Regions from separate parts of the Alteromonas sp. 38 genome, predicted to be linked through region 2. Evidence: predicted binding sites of a transcription regulator. Region 2 holds the regulator's gene; each other region holds the start of a gene.
The links. The regulator FNR, encoded in region 2, switches genes on or off when oxygen is low (the NO sensors DNR and NnrR bind a similar motif). The targets are predictions, from matches to a motif close to TTGATCTAGATCAA.
Positions count from the first base shown of each region.

Region 1: FLAVO9R_RS11880 (PRC-barrel domain-containing protein) is a predicted target of FNR. The motif match lies at 1,903-1,916, and genes of this name have one in related genera.
Region 3: FLAVO9R_RS05695 (DUF3149 domain-containing protein) is a predicted target of FNR. The motif match lies at 1,003-1,016, and genes of this name have one in related genera.
Region 4: FLAVO9R_RS19385 (high-potential iron-sulfur protein) is a predicted target of FNR. The motif match lies at 1,669-1,682, and genes of this name have one in related genera.

Region 1 covers NZ_LR733300.1:2,733,902-2,737,032, reverse strand. Annotated here, with positions in the region: gene FLAVO9R_RS11890 (rhodanese-like domain-containing protein) at 73-423, opposite strand; gene FLAVO9R_RS11885 (ArsR/SmtB family transcription factor) at 611-952, shown strand; gene FLAVO9R_RS11880 (PRC-barrel domain-containing protein) at 993-1,736, opposite strand; gene maoP (DUF413 domain-containing protein) at 2,003-2,362, opposite strand; gene FLAVO9R_RS11870 (hypothetical protein) at 2,751-2,918, shown strand; gene FLAVO9R_RS11865 (LysR family transcriptional regulator) at 3,047-3,131, shown strand, end outside.
Region 2 covers NZ_LR733300.1:1,911,646-1,914,776, forward strand. Annotated here, with positions in the region: gene FLAVO9R_RS08150 (heavy metal translocating P-type ATPase) at 1-572, shown strand, start outside; gene ccoS (cbb3-type cytochrome oxidase assembly protein CcoS) at 574-789, shown strand; gene FLAVO9R_RS08160 (sulfite exporter TauE/SafE family protein) at 776-1,435, shown strand; gene fnr (fumarate/nitrate reduction transcriptional regulator Fnr) at 1,485-2,225, shown strand; gene uspE (universal stress protein UspE) at 2,323-3,131, shown strand, end outside.
Region 3 covers NZ_LR733300.1:1,332,491-1,335,621, forward strand. Annotated here, with positions in the region: gene FLAVO9R_RS05690 (sensor histidine kinase) at 1-848, shown strand, start outside; gene FLAVO9R_RS05695 (DUF3149 domain-containing protein) at 1,124-1,249, shown strand; gene smrB (endonuclease SmrB) at 1,334-1,927, opposite strand; gene prmB (50S ribosomal protein L3 N(5)-glutamine methyltransferase) at 2,016-2,951, shown strand; gene aroC (chorismate synthase) at 2,961-3,131, shown strand, end outside.
Region 4 covers NZ_LR733300.1:4,491,364-4,494,494, forward strand. Annotated here, with positions in the region: gene FLAVO9R_RS19370 (exonuclease domain-containing protein) at 1-503, opposite strand, end outside; gene FLAVO9R_RS19375 (CPXCG motif-containing cysteine-rich protein) at 706-897, shown strand; gene FLAVO9R_RS19380 (flavin reductase family protein) at 890-1,573, shown strand; gene FLAVO9R_RS19385 (high-potential iron-sulfur protein) at 1,831-2,124, shown strand; gene FLAVO9R_RS19390 (amidase) at 2,209-3,131, opposite strand, start outside.

The DNA.
Region 1 (3,131 bases), 820 kb from region 2:
CGCGAGCTCTAATCGATTATTCTGTCACAGTATAGCGCGGTTATACCACAAGCGGCCAGAGGCTGTCAGCGCTTATGCGTCGGTGGCTTGCTTAATATCGCTAATTGAACACGTTACCACGCTCACGTTGTCATACCCCATGTTCATTAGCTGTTCGGCAGCTAACTTAGCACGAATGCCTGAGGCGCAATGAATATAGATTGGAAATTTGGCATCTTTACATTTTTCGATAACTTTCATCTCAAGTACGCCACGAGGAATATTTAACGCAGCTTCTACAGGGCTAGAAGCTGCCTCTGCGGGTTCACGAACATCTAGTAATAACCCATGATTAGAAGATATTTCCTGCATTGCTTCTTTAGCCGTTATACAACGAATGGGGAAAGGGATATTGGCGATTCTAGTACTGATATCAATTAACATTGAGGCACCTTGAAGAATAATAATAAGTTTACTATATGAGGAATGCGCTATATTTTCTACCTTCTGCTTTTATTATATTTTTATAAAAAAGTGACATTGAGTTTTGGCGTTCACCGCTATAGTAGTATACTTTAGTATAAGGTGGCAGGGTGGTAGCCTGTTTACGTAACTTTATAAGTGAGTTGTTATGACTGATAATTTAGCCGTTGATGATTTATCTGTGAATATGAGCGAAATGGCTCAATATACAATGGAAGCTGAGCTTTATCTTAAGCAGTTGGCAAATAAAACCCGTTTAATGGTGTTGTGTTCTTTAATGGACAAAGAGTTATCTGTTACTCAAATGTTAGACCATGTAGACGTTTCACAGCCAGTAATTTCACAGCATCTAGCACTATTAAGAGAATCTAAAATGGTGGCCACACGCCGAGACGGACAAACCATTTATTATCGATTGGCCGATGAAAGGGTGAAGCAAACCATAGGCTTGCTCCACAAGTTCTTTTGCGCTCAGAACGACTTAACTTAACTGATAGTTAATCGCTCTTGTTCGAATTGTACTCGTCCAGCTAGACAAGTTTAGCGTTTGCCACCAATGCCTCTACATATGCAGCGTCACTCAATTTATCAAGGTCAACTTCCGGTCTAGCCATCAATCCCTCGTGGGTTAGGTCGACAGAGACATTGTGAGAAGACCAATCAATTTTCCTGATGTCAGAGGGCAGTACTGCAAGCTTTTTACCACCAGGAAGCCAGTTATTTGTATCAACCACTAACAACTGAATCTGCCACCCCTCAGTATCAAACACGAAATCGCTAATATGTCCTACATTATCATCTTGGGTTGCCACTTCGTAACCACTGACTTCTCCGCAAGCCCGTAAGTGATTTTCAGGTTTATTTTCTAGTTCTTCTTTACCCATGGCCGTTAACTCAGGATCGGCTAGTTGATTGGGATGAGCGAAATCGCCCCAAGCGCCAGGGCCTATCCAGTAATAACCATAACCAAAGTAACGAAATAATGTTTCTTCAAATTCTCTTGAAACAGGTTTATGTTCGTCAATTGATGGGCTGTTTTTAAGCGTGTCTGCAGTCATGGAAACATCCACGGTTTCTTCTTCCTGATCCAACCGTGTGACCGAAATAGGTGATATCACCACTTTCCTGCTAAGGGGAAGCCATGTATTCGTATCGGCAACCACATACCTCACGACGAAATCTTTATCGTCAAACAATATATCTCGTACGCCGCCTATGTCCTTATCGGTAGCATGAATTGAAAAATGTTTAATCTGTTTATATGACACCATCATCGCTGCGCCTCCTTTGCCTTGTGGCTTGGGTAATTCATTAGATATTGTTCTACTATTTTTCAACAGCGTGGTTTGCGTAAAATAGCAATTTCACAATGCTAAGTTATTAATATAGAACCATCTGTTTGAACATTACAAATATGCAAAGATTTGTTCGAGCGCAATCTAGATATGGATCAACAAAGTGGGGAATAACGGGGCATATCACAAATAAAATCAACCAGCCCGATTGGCACCAAGCTGGTTGAGGCGATGTTGAGTTGTAATTAGGCTACATCGAATGCTTCATCACTGTAATCTTCATCGTAATCTGATTGGTTACTCGCGGCGCTGCTATGCAGTGTATAGAAATGTTTCTTGCCTCGAGACAAGCGTACATACTTGGCCCAAGTGCGCTCAACAGTATTGTCAGCTTCCACTTTACCATTAATAAAGTCTAGAAAATGGCGCTCATCATCCGTCTCTGGTGCTAACTCTCCACATTCCAGTGCCAGCAGGGTTTTTCCATAACCGGTTAGTATATCTGCCTCACCAATACTGAAATCGCCAGATTTTCGAAAGCCATAAGGAAATTTTTGTCTATCTATAAAAGGTTTTTGAGAAACGCGGATTGATAAATTTTTCATGGTTGTACCCAGCATTGAGTTGTCTTCAAGCGAACTTTTAAGACAAAAGAATCAGAACATAAAACAAAACATTTTTTCCTTATCAATAAAAAATTTTGTTGGAAAATATAAAGTGTAAATATGTACGAGTTTGTGGGGTGTAAAAAGTGTGTGTGTGTAAAGATTTTTTCTTTTAATTTTATATAAGGTTATGAATATAATGTAATTTTGCTGTTTTTTTGATTCAGCATTGAAGAGGTGCCTGGGCGTAGGTGAATTGAGGGGATAATGCGAAATACGTGAGCGAAACCCACTATAAAAAATTATTGTCGCAACGATGATAAAAATTCGTTTTCTATTTTTGGTGCCAAGACAATAATGACGAAGTGGCAATAACCTAGAGATAGACATGAGTAAAGACTATCGTTACCAAAGTGAAGAATTGGACTCGGTAGAAGAGGAAGACTTTCACACCAAGAAGGTGAGCGCTAAGCGCCACCAAAGCGTAAAGAACAAACAAAATCGTGACTTACAACGTCGAGAGAAACAGCGCCGTTTGATGCACGAAGGCAGTTAATACGCTTCTTAGTTGAAAATAAATACAGCGCACTGCTTTTATAGCAGTGCGCTGCTGTGCTTTTGTGTTTACATGCCGTATTATCTGTGACAGTTTACAATCACTTATTTATCGGTTTTGTAAGAAGCATGGATATACGCTTTCTCACCACATTTATTGAAGTTGCAAAAACCCGACATTTTGGCAAAGCAGCTGAAAATCTTTATCTAACGC
Region 2 (3,131 bases):
ATGTGTTTTTGTGTGCCGACGGTGTATTAATGGCGGCGTTCTGCGTCAATGATAGCTTGCGTCAAGATGCCTTAGCGACACTCAACGCACTGAATGCACATCAATTGGTGGTGTTAAGTGGTGATACACAAAATAATGTTAATGCACTTACTGCCAGCTTACCTATCAATTTAGCGAAAGGTGGCCTATCGCCTGAGCAAAAGTATTCTCAGGTGCATACGTTACAAAAGCAAGGCCGCAAAGTCATGATGATGGGCGACGGTATAAACGATGCCCCTGTTCTTGCAAGTGCAGATGTGGCGGTTGCGGTAGGAAACGCCACCGATGTAGCCAAAACAGCGGCAGATGTTATTTTGCTGGGAGACAGCTTGCTGTCGGTACCAACCTTATTTTCAGTGGCTAAACAGGCAAAGCGTAAAATTCAGCAAAACATCGCATGGTCAGTAGGTTACAATATAATCATTCTTCCTTTTGCGGTGTCGGGTTTACTCTCTCCCTGGATGGCCGTGGTTGGCATGTCACTGAGTAGTATTATTGTGGTCACCAATTCAACGAGGTTATTAAGTAAATAACATGAGTATCATTTACGTCTTAATTCCCATCGCTATCATCATTGTTGCGTTGGCGCTGGTTATCTTTTTCTGGGCGGTTAAAACCAATCAGTTTGAAGACCTTGATAGACAGGGCTATAGCATTTTGTTTGATGATGATTTATCAGGTGATGAAAAGAAGCTAGCCGAGCAGCGAAAGCAGTTACAACAACGTAAAGAAACTGATGACAGAGGTTAATATATTCTCTGCCTTTTTCATTGGAATTGCTGGTGGAGTGCATTGTGTTGGCATGTGTGGCGGTATTGTTGCGGCACTACGCACGGTAACGCCAAGTAATGAACCTGCTTTACCCTACACCCTTGCCTATAATTTTGGCCGTATCCTCAGCTACACATTAGCCGGTGCTATTACAGGCGCTGTCGGCCAAATGGCAACCGAATTTGTGCCTATCGCTAAACCCGTTTTATCTTTGATTAGTGGCGTTATGCTGGTGCTTTTAGCGTGTTATTTGGGAAAGTGGTGGCAAGGATTGAATTATATTGAAGCTATGGGGCGCGGGTTATTTAAAGCTATTCAGCCCTTATCTAAACGATTTCTTCCATTCAAAAGCCCGGTTTATGCACTACCCTATGGTTTTATATGGGGCTGGCTTCCCTGCGGGTTGGTCTATTCCACGTTAACGTGGTCATTAGCATCAGGCTCGGCCGTTGACGGCGCTGCCATTATGCTATTTTTTGGGTTAGGTACTCTGCCCACTTTGCTGGCGGCAAGCGCAGGTAGTCAGTACCTAATAGCCGGTTTCAGGCACCCCGTGGTAAGACAATGCTTTTCTGGAATATTGGCTATTTACGCTCTCTTTTTAATTTATGCAGCAATTTCATAAACAAAAGAGTAAGATTATATTAAGTCGACCCTATTTATAGTTTGAACTTATGAGCAAAGGAAGCCAATTCTCAATTCATTGTCAAAATTGCAGTTTCAGCCACTTGTGTTTACCCGTTGCGCTAAACAAGACTGAGATTGAATCTTTAGATGATATTATTGAGCGAAAGAAACCCCTTCACAAGAGTGATTTGCTGGTAAAGTCGGGAGATACATTTAACTCTCTTTACGCAGTACGCACGGGCTCTTTTAAGTCTTTCGTCACCAATTCAGATGGTGAAGAGCAGATTACAGGTTTTCACTTCCCTGGCGATATTATCGGCTTCGATGCATTACGGGAAAACAAGCACCAAAGCTATGCCCAGGCATTAGAAACCGCCATGGTGTGCGAATTACCGTATGAGACGCTTGATGAGATGTCGGTTCAATTTCCGAAGTTAAGACATCAAATAATGAGTTTCATGAGTGCGGAAATTAAACAAGATCATGACCTCATGATGTTGCTTAATAAGCGCTCAGCGGAAGAACGTCTATTGTATTTCCTCTCTCAGCTTTCTCAACGTTTCGAAGAACGTGGATTTTCAAATAAAGAATTTCACCTAACCATGACCCGAAATGAAATTGGGAACTACCTGGGTCTAACTATTGAAACCATTAGCCGCTTATTAAGCCGTTTTCAAAAAGAAAATATTATCCAAGTGGACGGTAAACTCATCACTATTTTAGATTTTGATGAGATGTCACAACGTTTAACGTCTGTGGTTGCACCTAATATCGCCTGTAATAGCTAATCATCAAAGCTTTTGATCTAAAACAAGTTACGTAATAGCAAATAGGTATTACACTTAAATTGTAGCAACCAAAAATCTAAAAATGTTTGGAGGGGTTATGATTAAGTATGAACGTATTTTAGCGGTCATTGAAGCCGATAGAGATACCCAACCTGCGCTTAGCCGTGCATATGAACTTGCCAAAAAGACAGGTGCCTCTGTCACCGCCATGCTGGTGGTTTACGACTTATCTTACGATATGACAACCATGCTTAGCCCTGATGATCGTGAAGCTATGCGCGATGCGGTCACTAAGGAACATGCGGGTTGGTTACGGAAAATCCTTAGCGATTTAGGGTTTGAAAAAACCGATATTGTTGTTGAGTGGAATAACCGTGCCTTTGAAGCTGTTGTGCAGTACGTAATAGATAACAATATAGACTTGGTTGTAAAAGCAACCAAGCGCCATGACGATTTAGCCTCCGTTATTTTTACTCCTACAGACTGGCATCTCCTTAGAAAATGCCCCTCCCCCGTATTGTTGGTTAAAGAACATGAATGGCCTGAAAACGGCGAAATTATTGCGGCGGTAAATGTAGGCAGTGAAGACGACGAACATGCGCTACTCAACGACAAAATCACAGTTATTGCTAACGATTATGCCGCATTACTCAGCGGCAACGTAAATTTGGTTAACAGCTACCCTGCTACACCGCTTAATATTGCTATTGAAGTTCCTGAGTTCGACCCAGACACATACAACAACGCGGTAAAGCATCATCACGAACTCGAGATGAACACACACAGCGAAAAGTATGCTATCGATAGCGAGCGCTGTTATGTGAAAGAGGGGCTTCCTGAAAAAGTCATTCCAAGAATAGCCAAAGATATCGATGCCGAACTTGTGATCATTGGTACCGTTGGCAG
Region 3 (3,131 bases), 580 kb from region 2:
GCTTGGAAGGTTACACCCTCGGCACGTTACTCAAAAACAAACCAGACACCCTAAAAGATGTCTTGCTAGAAAACCGAGAAGGGCTATTTACCTTGCCTCAGGGTGCTAGCGGCATTCAAACGTGGCATATGGCTACGGGAACGTTTTTGTTAAATAATCAAACTCACCGGCTTTATATTCTTAAGCAAATGACACGGGAGCTAAACAGACAAGAAGTGTCGGTTTGGAAAAAAGTGATAAGGGTGATTAGTCACGAGCTGAATAATTCATTGGGGCCTATTTCTAGCTTATTGCATAGCGGCCAAATCGTAGGCCAGCAAAATGGTGATGCCCGTCTAGTGCGTGTGTTCCATACCATTGAAGAACGTATTGCCCATTTAAATCAATTTGTTCAAGGATATGGAAGGTTTGCAAAATTGCCTCCACCGGTTTTGGTAACGATTGATTGGGATAAAATAACGGCACAACTCAGCAATCAATGTGACTTCAAGTTAACCATGTCAGAGTCTGTCGAGGTGAAAGCCGATGCAGTTCAAGTAGAGCAGTTATTAATTAACTTACTTAAAAATGCCCATGAGTCGGGAGGAAACCCACAGGATGTGGAGCTCGTCATCAAGCAAACGGCCTCTCAAGTTATTATAGAAGTGCTCGATAGGGGAAAAGGCATGACGGATAGCGTGATGACTAATGCGCTGGTTCCTTTTTATTCCACTAAAGCTAATGGGAGTGGATTAGGGTTGGCGCTATGCCGAGAAATCACCGATGCGCATAATGGCCATTTAGTGATTCAAAACCGAAAAGACAAAGGACTGTGTGTACGTTTTATTATTGATAAAACGACAAAGTAGCAGACAAAAAAAGAGGGGAACAGACGGGCGTCTGTTCCCCTTACGACGCTAAGCCAAGACCGTTTTTAACCTACGTCGAACAGGCATGTATAATGTATTGTAAATGAGAATGATTTGCAATGGCATTTTGAGTTATTTTCAATTTATTTCTATATTGATCTCGATCAACTTCTATACAAGCCTTCTATTTACCGGATTTCAGGCTTGATCCAGATCACAAACCATCATCAGGAAATCGCTATCATTAACTTATTAACCCTGTGAGGAGAAACACCATGTTACTAAGTATGATTTCAGATCCCGTTGTATGGGGCTCGCTTTTAGGTATCAGTATTATTATTGGAATGGGCGTGTTCTATACCTATCTATTTATGCACAACAGCGCAGAGCTTGATAAGTAAATACCGTTTTGCCCCTAAGTCGCGGCGTTTGACAAGAATTAGGTCAATGTTAGGTCTAGAACTCAGTAACTATAACTACGTTCACTATCGCTTATATTCTGGCGTGGGCACATCTAGCAACACAAGCAATGCCGCTTGTCCGCCGTATTCAAGTGGCGCTTGGTGGAATGCATTCACGTGGGGATGCTGTATTAAGTAGTGGGGGAGTGCATTTTTTAAAACGCCCTGTCCAAACCCGTGCATGATGGAAACACAGTCTACCGACTCTTTTCGGGCGGTATAAATTAATGAGGCTATTTCGGTTTTTGCCATTTCTCGGGTCATACCGTGCAAATCCAGCAGAAACTCAGGGGAATAGTCTCCTCGTCTAAGCTGCTTTAGTACATGCGTTGGCACGCCTTCTCGGCAATACCGCATGGGGCCTTCTTGCGGAAGTACAGCTTGGTACATATCGGAGAAGCTAAAACTCGCCGCTACCTGCTTACTGCCTTTTAGGTCTTTAACCCCTGCTAATTGCTTTTTCTTTTCAAGGGCGACTTTCTTATTCGGAACAATCTTGTCCTGCTCCATGGGCTTTACACCTTGCACAGCATCAGCAAATGAGAAGGTATCTTCAATCACTTTTGGCTTCTCAGTGCCTTTTTTCATGGCTTTTAGTTCTTTTTTAAATACTTTCATTATGAACCGATATGCAAATTAACGTGGGCGCAGGCGTTATCTTTGGGTATGATACCAGCTTTCATATTCCTGATGTACCCAAGCTCTTATGACCGACAAGTTTTACTTAGAAGAAGCCATCGAAGATTTACACAGAATACTTGATATGATTCGGTGGGCTACCAGTCGATTTAACGACGCCGCCCTCTATTTTGGTCATGGTACCGATAACGCTTGGGATGAAGCATTAAGCCTTACCATGCAAGCGCTACACTTGCCGCATTCGTTATCTGAGCATGTTGGCGACAGTATGTTGTCATCAAGACTCACAAAAAGTGAGCGCGAAAAAATTGCTGAGCTTGTTTTAAAACGGGTACAAACCCGTATGCCTCTGCCTTACATTACCAACGAAGCTTGGTTTTGCGGCATGCCATTTTATGTTGATGAGCGCGTGCTTATTCCTCGCTCTCCGTTTGCAGAACTGATTCAAAATAACTTTGAGCCTTTCGTTAAAGAAGCACCGACTCATATTTTAGATATGTGTACCGGTGGTGGTTGTATCGCTATTGCACTTGCGCATGCGTACCCCGACTCACAGGTTGATGCGGTAGATATAAGCGAAGATGCCCTTGAAGTGGCCGATATTAATATTCAAGAGCATCAATTAAGTCACCGTGTTTACCCTATCCATTCTGATTTATTTACTAATTTAACCGGGCAGAAGTACGATTTAATTGTATCAAACCCACCTTATGTTGATGCTGAAGACATGGCCGACTTGCCTGATGAATATCATCATGAGCCAGAGCTAGCATTAGCGGCCGGCGATGACGGGTTAGAACTCGTGGATATTATGCTACGTAAAGCACCACAATATTTAACCGATAACGGCTGGTTGTTCATTGAAGTAGGTAACAGCGAAGTGCATATGGACACTCGCTTCCCAGGCCTTGAAGTCATTTGGCTAAGCTTTGAAAATGGCGGGCAGGGGATATTTGCCGTGAACAACTCAACATTAGAAAACTATTTTAACAGCAAGGATTAATTCTCGATTATGTCAGGCAACAGCTTTGGAAAACTCTTCACCGTTACCACATTTGGAGAAAGCCACGGTATCGCCATTGGCGGTGTTGTTGATGGTTGCCCTCCAGGCCTCACGTTAAGTGAAGCTGATTTACAGGGCGATTTAGACAGACGTAAGCCTGGTACATCCCGTTATACCACC
Region 4 (3,131 bases), 2.6 Mb from region 2:
AAATAAAGGAATAATAAAAATTTTAGAGGTGCATCAAACAAACACACTAAGTAAGTATGCTCATTTAGCCCTTCAGGCCAGCCATGCTGATTAATGTATGCTTCTAAACGCGATACAAGCACGGGCTTGGTTAATGATGCCAAACCTTGAGTGGCACCGTATTCACTTAACAGCCTTAAAATTGCGTCTTTAGTAAGTACGCCTGCAATATCTTGTAGCGAAGCATGGTGCAAATCACCGAACCACTTAGCTTCAATCAGCTCATCAATTTGCTGTTGAGGGTTCGCTATTTCTGCGTAACTAAACTGCGACCTATCAATCACTGCATATTTACGATTAGCCGCACGCACGATGATGCATTGTTTATCAGCATCTAGCTGGTTAAAGCTTTCTATAAAACCATTAGCGTCATCACTTAACAACGCAGCATTCGCCCCTTTAAAGAACGCTAAGAACTCAAAAAAGTGGGCTAAGTAATATCGTGGTGGCAAATCTTTTCGCATTATAAAACCAAACTATTGTATACTTGATTAGTGTATATTTATACAGCCCTATTGTTCAACCTTTTCCCTTTTTATTTCATGCGTGGGTGCACGAGCGTTTGCGTAGTAGCTTGTAATGTCATGCTGGCTTAATTGGCAGTCAATCCAGTTTTCTACTTTACTCGTAATAACTATCACGACGTAATTCACATACGAGGAAATCATGAGCTTAACGCGATCGATAGAGTTCTCTTGCCCATATTGCATGGCAGCCAATGATGTAGAAATTGACGAGGTTAATGATGTTGGTCAAGTGCAGGTGCTTGATTGCCAAGTATGTTGCCAACCTATAGAACTTGGTGTTTATCAGCAAGGCGAAGACTTAAATATTATTGTGGAGCAGGAAAATGGCTGATAGCGGTACCCATTTTTCGTTGCAGGATATCAATGCTTTGCCGCAACGATATCGCGCCAACTTTGTGAATAGTTTATCTGGCTTTAAATCTTCCTCACTGCTTGGCTCCACCGATGGCCGAGTTAACAACCTCGCCATTATTAGCTCTGTGGTTCATGTGGGTGCCAACCCACCATTGCTGGGCATTATTATGCGTCCGCACACTGTGCAGCGAGATTCTTTGTCTAATATTAAGCAGCAAGGTGTGTTCACGCTAAATCATGTTCATACAAGTTGGACTGATAAAGCACATCAAACGTCGGCGCGATACGATAATGGGGTGAGTGAGTTTGAGGAGGTTGGACTAACGCCTTGGTTTAGCAACACGTTCAGCGCGCCTTATGTAAAAGAAAGCGCAGTAAAAATGGGGTTAAAAGTAGAACAGCATTTTACGTTGTGTAATCAGACCGAAATGATTATAGGTAAGATTCAAGAGGTCTTTATTGCGGGCAGCAGCACTGCAGGAGATGACATTGCAAAAAGTGCTATTGCCGAAGATGGGTATATAGATCTTGAATCACTACAAACCTCATGTATCTCGGGTCTGGACACTTATCATAGTACGCAAAAGATAGCCCAATATGCTTACGCAAAACCCGATGTGCCTTTAACAAAGGCGAGCATAACTAAAAAATAATTCATATTTTGCCAGTGGCGCACAAACTAATGTTGCGTCAATGCTATAGGACATTGATTTTGCTAGCCGTTCAGGCGTTGTTCAGGTGGCAACCGTTAATCTATATCAACAAATCTTTATTGCTTTGTGTTAGATCCAAACGCCACGGGTTATAGTATAATTATTAATATTCAAAACCTGCCTTGCGGCAGGTTTTTGCGTTTTAGGCGCTGAGTAAAAAAGAATCATTATCGTTATTATCTCAATTGGAGAGAATTATGAAGTCTGTAAACCGTCGTGACTTTCTGAAATTGTCAGGTACATCTTTGATAGGCCTAACGTTAGGAAGCGTTGCGTTACGTGCTAATGCGCAAGAACAACTACAAGCAGATGATCCAAGCGCAAAAGCATTAAACTACACTGCGGCGTCTACTGTAGACGGTGCTAAATGTAACAACTGCATGTACATTCAAGGTGCCGACGGCGAACAACACCGCCCTTGCGCCATCTTCCCTAACAAATTGGTTAACGCCAATGGTTGGTGTAGTGCATGGGTTAAACGCCCAGGCTAGTAACTCGAATTATCAAAAAAGCCCCAGTCTCGCTCATGCGTGCTGGGGCTTTTTTATGCATTTGAGATAAGGGTCTATAACGAGTTACAGCCCCTTCACAGCGTCTAACAATGCGGGGTTATGTAGTCGGCTCGGTAACAAACCAGGCTTTATATAGGCCCCATGCTTTGCTTGAAATATACTGCCAATGCGTAGCACTTTTTCATCGTCCCATTGCTTGCCAATAAAGCTAATTCCCACCGGAAGGTTTTTCACTTCTCCCGCTGGTACAGTAAGGTGCGGATAACCTGCAATGGCCGCTAAATACCCAATTCCAATAAAACCCATTGGGGAATGATCGCCATACACGCCATCAATCAGAAAAGCCGGGCTATTTGAGGGTGCCACAAGTACATCAACTTTATGTTGTGCCATTAGGGCATCAATACCCTTGTCTCTCGCAGTTTCTCTTACCAAGGCTAGAGCCGAAGCGTATTCTGGGCTATTAATGTCATCTGTATTCACTGCTTTTTCGAATATATCTTGATTAAAGAGCGCAAGTTCTCGAGTGCTAGCTTGATTGTAAGTGATAAGTTCCGACAAGCTGCGTACAGGAATGTCCGCTGGACTGCCTTCTAAGTATTCGTTTAATGTGTAATGAAACTCGCTAAGTAACACTTGATAAGAGTCGGCCCAAAAACTTTCAGGTTGTTTGAAGTCGCTAATTTCCACCAGTTCAGCGCCTGCGGCAGTTAGGCTATTTAAGGCTTTTTCATAAGTAGCAAGCACATGAGGGTTATCCCCTTGACGGTAACGCACAACGCCTACGCGCACGCCTTTTAAATCGGTCGCCAACATACTTTGCTGTGGTGCATTAAGCATGTGTTTGCTAGCCTCTAGCGTTGCGCTGTCTTTTGTATCTACACCTGCCATGATTGATGCCATTAACCATGCATCGTTAACGTTTGCGGTCATAGGACCTGCGGTATCTTGAGTATATGAGATAGGGACAATGTGCGTACGAGATA